2 linked regions of the Chitinophaga caseinilytica genome follow. The protein of the gene in region 1 interacts with the protein of each later gene in a pairwise test. Links are inferred from orthologs where the notes say so. Each region holds a gene or a part of one and is shown on either strand. Other genes may lie near its edges.

The links.
Region 2: the proteins of topA (region 1) and WJU22_RS24675 interact in binary tests that used the Escherichia coli proteins (3 or more experiments, as listed by UniProt). The link is inferred for Chitinophaga caseinilytica from one-to-one orthologs.

Annotation. Positions count from the first base shown.
Region 1 is NZ_CP150096.1:2,672,615-2,682,141, forward strand. What follows is about bases 6,077-9,100. They hold topA (type I DNA topoisomerase), read right to left. Parts: upstream 8,753-9,100; coding sequence 6,401-8,752; downstream 6,077-6,400. Other genes in these bases: WJU22_RS11235 (transglutaminase-like domain-containing protein), read right to left, coding at 6,077-6,356; WJU22_RS11245 (Rossmann-like and DUF2520 domain-containing protein), read left to right, coding at 8,963-9,100. Outside these bases: WJU22_RS11205 (hypothetical protein), read left to right, coding at 1-903; WJU22_RS11210 (S1 RNA-binding domain-containing protein), read left to right, coding at 911-2,086; WJU22_RS11215 (hypothetical protein), read right to left, coding at 2,215-2,790; prmA (50S ribosomal protein L11 methyltransferase), read left to right, coding at 2,887-3,708; glycerol-3-phosphate 1-O-acyltransferase PlsY, read left to right, coding at 3,827-4,468; WJU22_RS11230 (M48 family metallopeptidase), read left to right, coding at 4,609-5,415; more of WJU22_RS11235, read right to left, coding at 5,487-6,076; more of WJU22_RS11245, read left to right, coding at 9,101-9,527. UniProt on the Escherichia coli protein: Releases the supercoiling and torsional tension of DNA, which is introduced during the DNA replication and transcription, by transiently cleaving and rejoining one strand of the DNA duplex.
Region 2 is NZ_CP150096.1:5,952,006-5,958,994, forward strand. The notes cover bases 3,068-6,033. They hold WJU22_RS24675 (YigZ family protein), read right to left. Parts: upstream 4,866-6,033; coding sequence 4,269-4,865; downstream 3,068-4,268. Other genes in these bases: WJU22_RS24670 (DUF6786 family protein), read left to right, coding at 3,068-4,268; ribD (bifunctional diaminohydroxyphosphoribosylaminopyrimidine deaminase/5-amino-6-(5-phosphoribosylamino)uracil reductase RibD), read right to left, coding at 4,875-5,864; prmC (peptide chain release factor N(5)-glutamine methyltransferase), read left to right, coding at 5,964-6,033. In the rest of the region: WJU22_RS24650 (HAMP domain-containing sensor histidine kinase), read right to left, coding at 1-550; WJU22_RS24655 (glycosyltransferase family 2 protein), read left to right, coding at 677-1,714; WJU22_RS24660 (hypothetical protein), read left to right, coding at 1,774-1,968; more of WJU22_RS24670, read left to right, coding at 3,060-3,067; more of prmC, read left to right, coding at 6,034-6,818; WJU22_RS24690 (biopolymer transporter ExbD), read right to left, coding at 6,875-6,989.

The sequences.
Region 1 (9,527 bases):
GTGCTTGTATCCCGTTTGATCGACCGTGCCCTGCGCCCCCTGTTCCCCGATGATTATCTCTGTGATGTTCAGGTGCTGGTGACCCTCATTTCCTCCGATCCCGAAGTTATGCCCGACGCCCTCGCCGCACTGGCAGCGTCTGCCGCCCTCGCAGTGTCCGACGTGCCCATTCAGGAGATCATCTCCGAAGTGCGCATCGGCCGCATCAAAGGCGAATTCATCATCAACCCCACCCGTACCCAGCTCGCTGAAGCCGATATGGACTTCATCGTAGCCGCTACGGCGAAAAATATCATGATGGTGGAAGGCGAATCCAAAGAGTGCCAGGAAGAAGACCTCGTGAAGGCCATCGAACTCGCTCATGACGCCATCCGCATCCAGGTGAAAGCACAGGAAGAGCTCCGCGGCCTCATCGGTAACCCCGCCAAACGCGAATTCGCCCTGCCTTACGCCAACGAAGAACTGAAAGCGAAAATCGAAGCCTTTGCCGCCGGCAAAATCCTCGAAGTTTCCAAATCCGCCCTCGGTAAACACGAACGCGGCGATGCTTTCGGCAAAATCGAAGAAGAACTGAAAGAGCACCTCGGCGAACTTTCCGAAGAAGACGCCCCGCTCGTCGGCAAATACTTCCACAAGCTGGAAAAAGAAGTGGTGCGCAACATGATCCTCGATCAGAGCATCCGCCTCGATGGCCGCGTGCTCGACCAGGTGCGCCCCCTCGCTATGGAAATTGACCTGCTGCCCAGCCCCCACGGCTCCGCACTGTTCACCCGCGGCGAAACGCAATCCCTCACCACAGTGACCCTCGGTACGCCCGACGACGAACTGCTGGTAGAATCCGCAGCCGTTTCCAACTACGTTAAATTCATCCTCCACTACAACTTCCCCCTTCTCCACCGGTGAGGTGAAGATGATGCGCGGCCCCGGCCGTCGCGAAGTGGGCCACGGTAACCTGGCCATGCGCTCCCTGCGCATCATGATGCCCGGTAGCGATTACGCCTACACCGTGCGCGTAGTGTCCGATATCCTCGAATCCAACGGTTCTTCTTCCATGGCTACCGTTTGCGCAGGCTCCCTCGCCCTCATGGACGCTGGCGTGCCCCTGCCCAAACACGTATCCGGCATCGCAATGGGCCTCATCTCCCGCGCTTCCGACGGCAAATGGGCCGTTTTGAGCGACATCCTCGGCGATGAAGACCACCTCGGCGATATGGACTTCAAAGTAACCGGTACCCGCGATGGCATCTGCGGCGTGCAGATGGATATCAAGGTAGACGGCCTCAGCATGGACGTAATGCGCGCAGCGCTCGCCCAGGCACGTAAAGGCCGCCTGCACATCCTCGACGCGATGTACAGCACCATCGAAAACGCCCGTCCTGAACCGAAACCGCACGCTCCGCGCATGGAGAAAATGACCATCGACCGTGAATTCATCGGCGCGGTGATCGGACCCGGCGGTAAAGTTATTCAGGAAATCCAACGTGAAACCGGCACCAACATCAACATCGAAGAAGTTGGCCAGCATGGTGAAGTTTCCATCTTCGCAACCCAGAAAGAAAACCTCGACAAGGCCGTTCGCTGGATCAAAGGCATCGTTGCCCAGCCCGAAGTTGGTGAGGAATACGAATCCGTGGTGAAAAGCGTAATGCCTTACGGCGCATTCGTTGAATTCCTCCCCGGCAAACAAGGCCTGCTCCATATCTCCGAAGTTTCCTGGAAACGCCTCGAGAACATGGACGGCGTGCTGAGCGAAGGCGATAAAGTGAAAGTGAAACTGGTAGGCACCGATCCCAAAACCGGTAAATTCAAACTGAGCCGCAGGATACTCATGCCGAAACCCGAAGGTTACGTGGAACGCCCCGAACGTGAAGAACGTGGCGACCGCGGAGACCGTGGCGATCGTCGTGACCGTGGTGGTGATCGTGGAGACCGCCGTGGCGGTGGCGATCGTGATCGCGGAGGCGACCGTCGTGATCGTGGTGACCGCGGAGACCGTGGAGACCGTGGCGATCGCGGGCCCCGTCCTTCCCAGCAAACCGAACAGAACGACGGTCCTGAACTGGGCCCCGTGTTCGACGAGCAATAAGAATCGTGTGAATAGCTTACATAAGAAAAACGCCTCCGGAAACGGGGGCGTTTTCATTTTTGGGTATGCTTTACCCATAAAAAAACGCTGCCCGGAAGCAGCGTTCTATGTTTTAGCGGGATCGGCGTTTATCTGCCTGCGTTATACACCTGCTCCACGAATACCTCACTTTCGCGCCAGATCACTTTTCCCTTTTCCAGCTTGAAGATCCGGAACGATTTGCCGTTCACGTCCTCATAATCCAGCTTGTAGAGTTTCACGCGTTTGTTGGTGGAACGGTCTACCACCTGCACTTTGCCGGCTTCGAGCAGGTCGGGGATGATTTCGTCGATATAGGGGAGGATGATGCCTTCATTGTCGTTCCAGAACAGCGTGATCTTGTCGGTGCTGTAGCTGAGCGGATTGGCTTTGGACGCGGTCCAGAACTTGCTGGCCAGGCTGTAATGGCGCTGTACTTCTTCGGGGTTCAGCGGAGAAAATTGGATGTTGCGGAAAACGGTTTTATCGTACTGCTTCTGGACCAACACGGTATCGAGGTTTTTGAAATAATCTTCGATGTCGAGTTTGTCGATCACCAGCACCGCGTTGGGCACCTGGTAAAAGACGGAGTCTTTTTTCTCGTATTCGTGCGGTACGATGGTGGATTGGGCGGATAAGGCGAAATTGCCGCCCAGTAAGGCTGCGAGAACGATGAGCTTTTTCATAGGATAAGGTTATATTTAATAAAAATCAAATATAAATACAGTCGGGGAATTGGCCAAGAAAATTGAGGTGGGGGAGGAAAAATGTATCTTGCGCCCATGTCTTACATTGCCATAACGATTGCCGCGCCGCAGGAGCTGCGGGATGTGCTGGTCGCCCAATTGAGCGACATGGGTTACGAAGGTTTCGAGGAGCGCCCGGATGCGCTGGTCGCGTTTATTCCCGAGGGGGATTTCATCGAGAACGATTTGCAGGGGCTCGTGGGGTCTCACGGGGTGGATTATACGAAGGAAAGGATCGAGCAGGCGAACTGGAACGCTTTGTGGGAAAGTAGCTTCGAGCCGGTGCTCGTAGACGATTTTTGCGGGATCCGCGCGGGTTTCCACGCGCCTTTGGGCGATGCGGTGGCGCATGAGATCATCATCACGCCGAAGATGTCTTTCGGTACGGGGCACCACGCCACCACGTTTTCGGTAGTACGACTCATGCGGGATGTGGACTTCAGGGGGAAACAGGTGTTCGATTTCGGGTCGGGCACGGGCATCCTGGCGATTTTGGCGGATAAGCTGGGCGCTGCGGAAACGAAAGGTATCGATATAGACGATTGGGCGGTGGAAAACGCTACGGAAAATGCGGAGATGAATGCTTCGGGGAATGTGCATTTCAGCCGTGCCGATAGTCTTTCCGGCGAGGAAAGCGGCCGGTTCGACGTGGTTTTGGCCAATATCAACCGTAACATTTTGTTAGCCAATATGGGGGAGATGAAAAGAATCCTCAAAAAACACGGTATATTGATTTTGAGTGGTATATTGCAGGAAGACGAACCTGCAATTGTTAAGGCGGCCCTGGCAGAGGGGCTGCGTCCCGAAAAACGGGCAGAGAGGGAGCACTGGCTGGCGCTTTCATTCATCGCCGGTTAATGTGGAAAAATTATCATATTTTAATTACTGATTTAAGCGTAATTACCTTATCATTGCAGTGAAATTTACATTCATTTTAACACTTTAATTGCTACCTTAGCAGTTCTAACTTATTGTGATGACAGAATTATTGCTAATTATCTGCGCCTATCTGATTGGCTCTTTTGCTACCGCTGTGTGGGTGAGCAAGGGAGTTTTCGGTATCGATATCCGCGAGCATGGTTCCGGTAATGCCGGCGCTACCAACACGTTCCGCGTGCTGGGCCCCAAGGCCGGTACGTTCGTGATGTTGGTAGACATGCTGAAAGGCGTGCTGGCTGTCAGACTATCCTACCTTATGCCTCACGATTCAACCGAACAACTGATCAACCTGCAGGTGGGCCTTGGCCTGGCTGCCGTTGTTGGCCATATATTCCCCATATGGGCGGGTTTCCGCGGCGGTAAGGGTATTGCCACCCTCTTCGGGATGGTGCTCGCCATTCAGCCGCTCGTGGCCCTTTACTGCGTGGGCGTTTTCCTCATGATCCTTTTCCTCACCCGGTACGTATCGCTCAGTTCCATCCTGGCGAGCATCGCGTTCCCGGTGCTCATTCTCTTCGTATTCCGCGAAGAGGAAACGTATTACCGCATTTTCGCCATTGCCGTTGCTGTGATGGTCGTGCTCACGCACCAGAAGAACATCGTTCGCCTGCTCAGCGGTAACGAATCCAAAGTTCCTCTCTTCAAAAACAGGAAAAACAGGCACGGCAGCGACCTGTAATTTCCCCGTTCCCGCAAATCCGGCACAACGATTGTATTCTTCTTTCAGGAATTGGTAAATTCGCCGCAACAACCGTTCGCAGCAACGTGTTATTGTATTGCGCAGCGACTATCACCTTCTTCTATTAAACTATCGACCCGATGAAAAAAATTGCGTTGTTATTGGTTGCAGGAACCGGTCTTATTTACGCCTGTTCGAGAGTGCCCATCACCGGCCGCAGCCAGTTAAACCTCATTCCGGAAGCTACCATGCAATCCATGGCGCTACAGGAATACCAGTCTTTCCTTTCCCAGAACAAAGCCGTTTCGCCGGGCAACAGCAAGGATGCTGCCATGGTACAACGGGTTGGGGGGCGCATCGCCCAGGCAGTAACCACCTACATGACCCAGCATGGCATGGGCAATGAAGTGGCCAGCTATAAATGGGAATTCAACCTCGTCAACGACAAACAGGTAAACGCCTGGTGTATGCCCGGCGGCAAAGTGGTGGTTTACACCGGCCTGCTTCCCGTGACCCAGAACGAAACGGCGCTCGCCTGCGTTATGGGCCACGAAATCGCCCACGCCATCGCACGGCATGGTAACGAGCGGATGAGCCAGGGCCTCGTGGCACAGGGCATCCAGATCGCCGGCGCCGTAGCCCTCAACAAGAACCCCCAGGCCCAGAATATCTTCATGCAGGCCGTGGGCGTTGGCGGCCCGCTCGGCCTCATGGCCTACGGCCGTCAAAATGAGCTGGAAGCAGACCATCTCGGCGTGATCTTCATGGCCATGGCAGGTTATAACCCGCAGGAATCCATCTCTTTCTGGGGCCGTATGGCGCAGGCCAGCGGTGGACAGAAACCCCCGGAACTGCTGAGCACCCACCCGAGCGACGATAAACGCATCGCGCAGCTGCAAAAGCTCATGCCCGAAGCCATGAAGTACTACAATCCTTCTTCGAAATAATCTGAAATTTTATCCATAAAAAAGCGGTCCTGGTTTAGCCGGGACCGCTTTTTTTATACATCGGTGTCACGTCAGTCGAGAATGCGGGCAAGGTTCAGCAGCTCGTCGTGCTTATACTGTTCCTTGTCGTTGCGGAAGCATTTCGCCGTTTCCTCCAGCAGGAACTGGACGATGCGGGCATTGCTCTGCGGTTTGTAGAACTCGGGATTAACGGGCACGTTTACGCGCTTGAGATAGGTATCCACATCCTGCTGCGTATAAATCTGCCCCTGGATGGGGTCGATGAAGAAGAGGATGCGATAGTCTCCCGGGTCTGCCGGCTCCGTGAAATCATAAAACGTATCGAAATACGCGAGAATGAATTGCCGGGGAATCTTGACGGCATATACCGGCAAATCGAGCATGGCGCAGAGGGCCTGGTACACAATCCCGTTTGTGAGGGGATTGCCTTTGCGGCTTTCCATCACCTGGTTGATGAAGAACTGGTTTTTGCGCTGGTAGCTTACTTCTTCCCCTTTGAGGCCGAAATAATTGTAGATCATGCTGTTGAGGACATTGATCTGCTCCAGCGGGGTGAGGTAATTATTCAGTTCGAGCCAGATATTGCGTTTGATGCGGTCGATTTCGGTGTGGACAGACTGTTCCGTGAGGTCGGGGTATTGGTATTTAGCGGTGAGCAATGCACCCTTGATGAGCTCCTGCGAGCCACCGGAATGCCAAACCCGGAAATCCTCCTGCAAGTCCTGGTAATGGACGCGATGGATCAGCATTTCGATGCGTTCCTGGATATGTTCGTCGATCGTCGTTTCCCACAAATGCTCGAGGTTGGGGATGATTTCTTTCCCGAACATGAGGATTTTGTTGGCCACGGTGTCGAACACTTCCTGGTCAGGATCGTCCAGCAGATGGAATAACGCGTTTATTTCCCTTGTTTCGTGCAATGGAATGAGTTAAGGATTCTTGTCTTTAAGTTACGAATTTTTGCCTAGTCCGCTTTCTTTTTGCGGGGCGGTGCCTTTTTCTTGGGTGGGTTGGCTTTCAGCTCTTCGATGATGGCTTTGGCTTCTTCCACGGTGATATCGGCGGCGGTCTCATGTTTTTCTTTCGGCAGTTTATAGTTGCGCAGGCCTACTTTCAGGTACGGACCGTAGGGGCCTCTCAGCACCTGGATCTTTTCCTTTTCGAACACCTTGATGGTACGTTCGTCTTTGGCCTGGCGTTTCTCGACGATGAGCGGCGCTACTTCTTCCAGTTCCACGGTGTAAGGGTCCATTTCCTTTTTGAGGGAATAGAATTTCTTATCGTGTTGTGCGTAGGGCCCGAACCTGCCGATGTTCACGGACACTTCCGTGCCTTCGAACAGGCCGAGGTTGCGGGGGAGGCGGAACAGGTCCATGGCTTCCTCGAACGTGATGGTCTCGATGCTCTGGGTCTGTTTCAGTTTGGCGAAACGGGGCTTTTCCTCGTCGTCTACCTTCCCGATCTGCACCATGGGGCCGAAGCGGCCCATGCGGGCGGTAACGGGCTTGCCGGAGGCGGGGTCTTCGCCGAGGTGGCGTTCTCCCTTCACTCTTTCCGCTTTTTCCAGCGTTTCTTCCACATTATTATGGAACGGGGCGTAGAAGTCGGACAGCATTTTGTTCCATTTCTTCTTGCCGCCGGCGATTTCGTCGAATTCTTCTTCGATGCGGGCGGTGAACCCATAATCCATTACCCGGTCGAAATATTGTTTCAGGAAGTCGGTCACCAGCATCCCGAGGTCGGTCGGGAAGAGTTTTGCTTTTTCGGCGCCGGTATTTTCCTGGTCGGTTTGTTTGCTGATTTTGTCGTTTTTCAGCCACAGGATGCGGAAATCCCTTTTCACGCCTTCCTTGTCGCGCTTCTCCACATATCCGCGTTTCTGGATGGTGGTGATGGTGGGGGCGTAGGTGGATGGGCGGCCGATGCCGAGCTCTTCGAGTTTCTTTACCAGCGAGGCTTCCGTGTACCGGGGAGCGGGGCGGGTGAATCGTTCGGTGGCTTTCATTTCCTTCAGTTCCAGCGCCTGTTTCACGGCCAGGGGCGGCAATACGCCTTCCTGGTCCTCTTCGTCGGCATCTTCATCGTCGCGGCTCTCCATATATACTTTCAGGAAGCCGTCGAATTTCAGCACTTCGCCGCTGGCGGTAAGCTCTTCGTGGTTGGTGGAGATATCGATCTTGGCGATGGTTTTCTCCAGTTCCGCGTCGGCCATCTGGCTGGCGATGGTGCGTTTCCAGATCAGTTCGTAGAGGCGTTTGAGGTCGGAATCGTCTACCGAAGCGTTTTCCATGTAAGTGGGACGGATGGCTTCGTGCGCTTCCTGGGCGTTTTCGTTCTTGTTTTTGTATTTGCGGGATTGATAGTAGCGGTCGCCCCAGTTTTTGTGGATGGCTTTGCTGATATCTTCCATGGCGGTGTCTGACAGGTTAACGGAGTCCGTTCTCATGTAGGTGATCTGCCCGGATTCGTAGAGCTTCTGGGCGAGGAGCATCGTTTTGGACACGCTGTACCCGAGCTTGCGGGAGGCTTCCTGCTGGAGGGTGGAAGTAGTGAACGGGGCGGCGGGGGATTTTTTCCCCGGTTTCACGGTCACGTCTTTCACCGTATAGGCGGCGCCGACGCACTGTTCGAGGAACTTTTCGGCGTCTTCCGCGGTTTTGAAGCGGGAGGGGCCGTCGGCCTTGAAGGCGATGGTCCGGCCCTGGATGTCTTTGGCCATGAACCAGGCCTCTACCTTGAAGGAGCTGGTGGTCTCGAACTGGTTGATCTCGCGTTCGCGCTCTACGATCAGCCTAACGGCAACGGATTGTACGCGGCCGGCAGACAGGGAATTGCGCATGCTCATTTTGCGCCAGAGCACGGGAGACAGCTCGAAGCCCACGATCCGGTCGAGGATACGGCGGGCCTGCTGGGCGTTCACCAGGTTCATGTCGAGCAGGCGGGGCGTACGAACGGCTTTTTCGATGGCGGGTTTCGTAATCTCGTGAAATACAATGCGTTTGGTAGAGGAGGGATCGAGGCCGAGCACTTCGCAAAGGTGCCATGAAATGGCTTCCCCTTCGCGGTCCTCATCCGTTGCGAGCCAAACCTCCTCGGAGTCTTTCACCAGTTTTTTTAATTCCTTGACAACCTTTTCCTTGTCTTCCGGTATTATATATTTCGGTTTGAAATTATTCTGAATGTCGATTCCCATGTCATCCTTCTCCAGGTCACGGATGTGACCGAAGGAAGATTTCACTTCAAAATCCTTTCCTAATATTTTCTCAATCGTTTTCGCCTTTGCCGGGGATTCTACAATCACGAGATTTTTAGCCATGAACGCCTTTTTATGTCTGTAATTACGCTGAAATTTGTATCAATATTACAAATCCGATTGATGCAATTATATAAAAGTAGGATGATATAAAAAATAGATAAGGTTAAATACTTGAATTCCAGCGTGCAACAGACGCCATATTATTATGTTATCTCCTTTTCGCCGAAAGACGCTTATATTACATATTCATTTTTACTTACATCGAACGCCATGGACATCGTCATTATCGGATCAGGGAATGTAGCGCATTGTTTTGGTCACCTCATGAAGCTGCACGGCCATCCTGTAAAGCAGGTGATCAGCCGTAACAAGGACAACGCCCGGGTGCTGGCGGAATCCCTCGGCGCCGAATCTTCCGGCGACCTGATGGACATTCATATGGAGGCAGACGTGTACCTCCTGGCCGTGGGAGACGATGCCCTCGCCCAGCTGAACAACGATCTCCGCCTGGGCCGCCGCATCGTGGTGCACACCGCGGGCGCCGTTCCCCTGTCGGCCATCGGCAATATTTCCACCAACACGGGCGTATTATACCCCTTGCAAAGCATCCGGAAGGAGAATAAGTCCTACCCCGAAATCCCCCTCATGCTGGAAGCCTCGTCTGACGAAGTGCAGAAGCGCCTCCTGGCCCTGGCTCAGAGCATCAGCGGCTCCATTTCCATCATGAACTCCGAACAACGGCTCCAGATGCACCTGGCCGCCGTTTTCTGCAATAATTTCACCAACCACCTCATCGCCCTCGCCAAATTCTATTGCGAACAGGAAGGGCGCGATT
Region 2 (6,989 bases), 3.3 Mb from region 1 along the record:
GGTGGGCGGTTTCCTTGGCCATGCCCACCCAAACCTGGTTCTGGACGGCCCGGTTGGTGGACGACAGCGCGAAGAGCGTCAGCGCAATGAACAGTGCCACCACCAGCAGCTGGATATAGGGATAATACCGCACCTGCCGCAGGATGAGGGAGTCTCCATAATAAATGTAGTTGTTGGAATGCGAATCCACCGCCATGATGAACGGCGGGTGCTGCCGCCGGAAATCCTCCAGCTGGCGGGCCAGGTACCCCGGATCGCGCAGGATCTGCGCGGAATCGAGGTTCGCATGGTCTTTGATCCGGCCCTGCTCGTCTGTGAGGATCAGCGGGATCGTAGTGTTGGTCGTCACGATCTGCACGGCCAGGTTGATGTTCGCGTCGGAGGGCGACTGCAGCAATTCCTGGTTCGCCTCCACCCAGGTGGCCACTTTCTTCGTTTCCTCCTGCCGTATTTTTTCGGACAGGTTGTTGACGAACCAGATGGTGGTGATGATAATGGCGGCCGCCACGGCGATCAGCGAAAATTTCCAGCCGATAATTTGTTTAAACATCAGGATTTGAATAATGACGGCCCGCAAGCCGTTAACAATAAACTAATTTAGTAATATTTGGAGGCTTTGTTGCATATTTGCAACGCTAAAAAAATTCTGAAAAGCCAAAACTTACGTCTTTTGTCAATGCTGCCAACGGTCGCGGTCGTTATCCTCAACTGGAACGGAAAGGGATTCCTCGAGAAGTTCCTGCCCTCCGTGTGCGCGTCTGTGTACGACGGGCAGCTGGACATTTACCTGGCCGACAATGCCTCCACAGACGATAGCGTGGCTTTTACCGAACAGCATTTCCCTGCGGTAAAGATCATCCGAAATGCTTCCAACAGCGGTTTCGCAGGCGGATATAACGAGGCTTTACAGCATGTGAAGGCCGATATTTTCGTATTGCTGAACCAGGACGTGGAAGTGGAGCCCAACTGGATAGGGCCCGTGGTGAAGCATATGCTGGCCAATCCGGACATGGCGGCCTGCCAGCCCAAGCTGCGCGCCTGGGCCGAGCGGGACAGTTTCGAATATGCCGGAGCGGCGGGTGGCTGGATGGACATCCTGGGGTATACTTTCTGCCGCGGGCGCATCCTGTATACCACGGAGAAAGACAACGGGCAGTACGATACGCCGCAAGACATCTTCTGGGCCAGCGGTGCGGCGCTTTTCATCCGGTCTTCGGCGTTTTTCGAGGCCGGGGGGTTCGATCCCTACTTTTTTGCGCATATGGAGGAGGTGGACCTTTGCTGGCGGCTGCAGCGGGCGGGCTACCGGATCGGGTATTGCCCGGATTCGGTGGTGTACCATGTGGGCGGCGGGAGCCTTCCGCAGGGGAATCCGCGGAAGCTGTACCTCAATTTCCGCAACAACCTTATCATGCTGCGCAAGAACCTCCATTTCCAGGAGCAATGGATCATTCTCACGCAGCGCCTGGCGCTCGACATGATGGCCGCCGCCAAGAGCCTCGTTTCCGGCAAACCGAAAGATATGACCGCCATCTTCCGCGCTTACCGCGATTATTACCGCTGGCGCCGCGAAGTGGACCAAAACCAGCCCGATACCCTCCCCCGCAAGCGGCTGTTCGACCTGCAGGGCGTATTCCACGGCATCATGATCTGGCGCTACTACTTCCTGAACCGCAGGAAGTTCTCCGAATTATCGAAGTCTGGGAAGAAATAAACGGGTTATTTGGACTTTGCCGATTTACTTTGTAAGTTTGCACAGCGAAAAAAATGTATATGGAGCATACAGTTGAAAATAAGAATGACTTCACCCGCGACTGGGTATCTTCCTCCCGTTTCCTGTTTTACCTGAAACTGGCTTGTGTACTGGGTTTTGTGCTGGGCGGCTGCTACAAGCTGTCTGAGCATCGTTACAAAAAACCGAAAGTGCATGTAAACGAAAGCTCCCTTTACAACCCGAAATACAAATAATCTCCGGATGTAAAATATTTAAAGCCGTACTGAAAAGTGCGGCTTTTTTTGTGCCGCTTCCCCTCCTTTTTCCCCGTTCCGCAGGATGATTTTCGTCAGTTTTCCCCATCCCGCTTCCCATCCCGCAAAACAATCGTTATTTACCCTTACTTCCAGTGATATTCCTGCCGGATTACATGGTTTGGACTTGATTGACAGCAGCAGATCACGATAGGAATTAAAATTCCGGCTGGATTACATAGGTTGACTTGAATAATAGCAGCAGATCGCTGTAAGAAGTAAAATTTCCTGCCGGATTACGTAGGTTGAACCTGAATGATAGCCGCAGATCACGATATGAAGTAAAATTCCTACCAGGTCACATGGTTTGAACCTGAATGATAGCAGCAGATCACGATACGAAGTAAATTTCTTGCCGGGATTACATGGGTTGAACTTGCATGATAGCAGCAGATCGCGATTTAAAGTAAAATTCCTGCCGGATTACGTGGTTTGAACTTGAATGAAAGCAGCAGATCGCGAAAGGAAAATGAAAGATGAAAATCGGGTAGATGGAAGCTGAAAGGAATAAACCGGCAGATGGAAGCAGGATCCATCAACTGTACCATCAAATCAGCCCCAAACAGCCGCCAAAACAGCTATCGTACGCATCACCTGCCTGTACTTACAAAACGCTTACAAACAAGCCGCTACACATCTAAAATCGAAAGGAAACCCATCCACCGGCTGAACATGCTTAAAAACCGGCGGAACCGCCTGAGAAAGAAAGGATTACATCCAACAAAAAAGCCTGACTGCTATGCAATCAGGCTTCTGTTTTCTGAGCGGAAGACCGGGCTCGAACCGGCCACCCCGACCTTGGCAAGGTCGTGCTCTACCAAATGAGCTACTTCCGCTTGTCCGTTTTGGGATTGCAAAAATAGGAAAGAGTTTGAATTCAGCAAATAATATTCTCAAAAAACTTGAAAAAAATTTTCCGCTGTGCAGTCGAAAACTTTGTAGCCCGCGCCCATACTGCAAATGCGCGCTTACCGTTATTAAAGAAATTGATTTATCATTGTACAATCCTTAGATTGCGAGACCATTCTTCTATGCATAAATCCATTCCGGCCGTATGCTTCCTTTCACTGTTGTTCGCCTGCAACAACAAACCCAGGGAAGCTAAGGCCCCTGTTCAACAGGCAGAAACCATATCACGGCCAGATAATTTCGCGGAAGACCTCGCCTTCCTGCGCGATTTTACATCGCCGGCCATTTTGAAAGACAGCACCAGTAAGTCTTCCATCGCCATCGTGAGCGCCTGGCAAGGGCGTGTCGTCACTTCTACCGTGGCCGACGACGGACGTAGTTTCGGATGGCTCAATTACGCCACCATCGAAAACGGCAAGCAATATCATTTCAGCACTTTTGGTGGAGAAGACCGGCTGCTGCTCGGCCCGTCGCCCGACAGCGCCCTTCAATTCCCCGCGCATGGATCCGCCGATTCGGCAACCGCCACCGTCATTCCCGATCCGCTGCGCGATTCCGCCGTTTTGCGGCAGGTTTCCTCCGCCAAAGGCGTTACCGTCTACGAAGGCAATATCAACCTCCCCAGCGCGAAAGGGACCATTTTAAACGCCGGTATTTCCCGCACCATTTCGCTCCTTTCCCGCCGCGACCTACACAATTATCTCGGCGCAGACATCCACCGGAGCGTGCATGCCGTGGGGTTCCATACAGACAATATCATCGTCAACACCGGCACCCATCGCTGGGATACGGCTTTCGGCACCACGGCGATCCGCGTCCGCGGCATATTCCCCGTCAGCGCCAATTCCATCGCCATCATCCCACTAAAGCCCGGCGGCAACGTTAGTTCCGCAGCACCTTTGCCCAAAGAGCGTTTCGTGGTAAAGAACAACGTCGCGTTTTTCAGGGCCGACGGAAATTTCGAAGCGGAACTTGGAGTAAAACAGGCTGCGGCGTTGAATTTCATGGGTATCTACGATCCGGAGCGCGGTGTGTTGACCGTTATCCAGTTCACCATGCCACGCCAGGCGCAGCTCTACCTCGGCGAAACCGCAACAGATGCGCGCGCGGAAGTTTTCCGCATCCGCAACAACGGGCCCGGCGATACCAATGCCCCCGGCCGTTTCCTGGAAATACAAAGCTCCTCGCCGGCCGCATTGCTGAAGCCCAAAGGCAGGATGCAGCACTTCCACCGCACCATCCACCTGGAAGGTAGCGAGAAGCATCTCGGCGAGATCACGAAGAAAATATTCGGCGTTACGCTGAAAGAAATTACGGCCGCGCTCCCCTGATCAAAGTTGTTTGATCTCGAGGTTGTAGATATCGCGCAGCCGGAGCAAAGTGAGGTCCAGACTGGCTTTGGGGATGCCGATCTCCATGCTGCAGAACAGCTGGATATCCTGTTGCAAAATGGTGCAGTTATTCTGCTTCACCACCATCATCACATCGTTGAGGATCGTATAGTCGAATATCAGCTGGAACCGCGCTTCCACGTTTTTCTGAATGGCCGGCACCAGTTGCAGCACCAGCGCGCAGCTCATTTTGTAGGCGTTGATCAGCCCGGGCACCCCGAGCAATGTGCCCCCGAAATACCGTACCACAACCACCAGCACGTCTGTCAGCTGTTTGCTGTCGATCTGCCCGAGAATGGGTTTCCCGGCCGATCCTGCCGGCTCGCCGTCGTCTACCGCGCGGAACTGGAGGCCGTCGGTCCCCAACCTGTATGCGTAGCAGTGATGCGTGGCTTTGGGGTGTTCCTTCTTCACTTCCTGCAGGCATTCTTTGACCTGTTCGGCATTTTTTACCGGGAAGGCGTATGCGAGGAATTTGCTTCCGCGGTCTTTGAATTCTGCTGTTGACTTCTTCTCAATCGTATAGTAAACGTTCATTTCCTGGGTTTAATGCTCGGCGGGAACGAAGATGTCGATCCGGTCGCCGGCGATGTGGTTGCTTTCGAGCATGCGGGCATTTTTGAGCACGGGCGCGGAAAGGCCGCCGCCCAATGCCGTTTGCCCGGTGATGATGCGGGCCTCGTCCCAATGCCCGCCGCTGATGAATTGCTGCAAGAGTACGGCGCCGCCTTCCACGATCACGCTCAGCACGGATTCTCTGTGCAATTGCGCGAGCACCTGCGGCACGAGGGGTTGGGCGGTGTCGATCTCGGTGGATGTGAGGATGAGGGTGCGCACGGAACCGTCTTTCACATAATGGCTTCCCGGCACTTTATCCTGCAGGTCGAGCACGATGCGGACGGGCGATTTGCCCGGCCAGAGCCTGGCGGTGAGCCGCGGGTTATCCAGCAAAGCAGTTTGTGTTCCGACCATGATCCCCGCTTCCTCTGTTCTCCAGCGATGCACCAGCCGATCCGCAAACGGGTTTGAGATGCGAACGGGCTCGCGGTTGGCGGGGGCGATGTATCCGTCGGCCGATTGCGCCCATTTGAGGATCACGTAGGGCCGTTGTTGTTCGTGGAAGGTGAAAAAGCGCCGGTTGAGGTGGCGGCATTCCGATTCCAGTACGCCCAGGGTAACGTTGATGCCTGCGTTGCGGAGTTTTTCGATGCCTTTGCCGGCCACTTTCGAGAAGGCGTCGATACAGCCTATCACGACTTCCGGGATGTTCTGCGAAACCACGAGATCGGCGCAGGGCGGCGTTTTGCCGTGATGGGCGCAGGGCTCGAGGGAAACGTAGAGGGTAGACCGGGGGATCAGTTCCTGCAGTTCCGGCGGTACGGAGTTGACGCAGTTGACCTCGGCGTGGGGGCCTCCCCAATGGTGGTGATACCCTTCGCCGATGATGATGCCTTCATGCACGAGCACGGCACCCACCATGGGGTTGGGCGCGGCATGACCTGAGCCCTTGAGCGCCAGGTCGATGCAACGTCGCATAAAAAATTCGTGCGGGTGATGGTCTATCATTGCGTCGTAAATGAGATATTTGCAAAAATATCGTTTCAGCGGCGATTTTCCGCTGATTTGCCGTATAACATGACCATCCAATCCGCATTCGCAGACCTGACCAATGCCATCCGCCCCCTGTACGACGCCCGCGAAGCCGCCAACATCGCGCATTTGCTCATGGAGCACATCACGGGGCTTGGCAAGCTGGACCGCATCGTGCATAAGGATATGGACCTCCCGCCCCGGTGGGAATCGCAGTACCAGGAAGGCCTGGCGCAACTGCTTTCCGGCAGGCCCATCCAGCACATCACCGGCAAAAGCTGGTTTTACGGCATGGAGCTCATCGTGTCTGACCAGGTGCTCATCCCCCGGCCGGAAACGGAAGAACTGGTGGAATGGGTGCTGCTCGACCATCCCTCCCACCCCGCCCTCCGCCTGCTCGATATAGGCACCGGCAGCGGATGTATCCCCATCGCCCTGAAAAAACACTGGCCATCTGCCGATATCTGGGCCATGGACGTGAGCCCCGGCGCCCTGGAAATTGCGGCCCGCAACGCGCAAATGCAACACGCGCCCGTTAATTTCATCCGGCAGGATGTGCTCGACCCGCAGGCCGCCGCTCCCCTTCCCGCCCTCAACGTCATCGTCAGCAACCCGCCTTACATCCCCCAAAAGGAAAAAGCCGGCATGGACACCAACGTGCAGCAGTTCGAGCCGGCTACGGCGCTGTTCGTCCCCGACAACGATCCCCTGCTTTTCTACCGCCGCATCGGCCAACTGGCCCAGGAGCGCCTGGAACCCGGAGGCAGACTGTATTTCGAGATACATGAAGATTACGGGGAAGCGGTGAAGGCGGAGCTCCTCCATCAAAAGTTCACAGACGTCATCCTTAAAAAAGACATGTTCGGGAAAGACCGGATGGTGCGGGCCACGAAGGCATAAAAAAACTGCACCCGTTACGGATGCAGTTTATCATGGTTTGTAAGTTTCCTTTTCGTTTACCGCTTTGGCGCGTTTTGCGGCTTGGCGGTGCCCAGTACCGTTTTGGCACCCAGCTCCCGTGCGATCTGCATCACAGAAACCACGGCACTGATGGGCACGGATTCTTCCGCG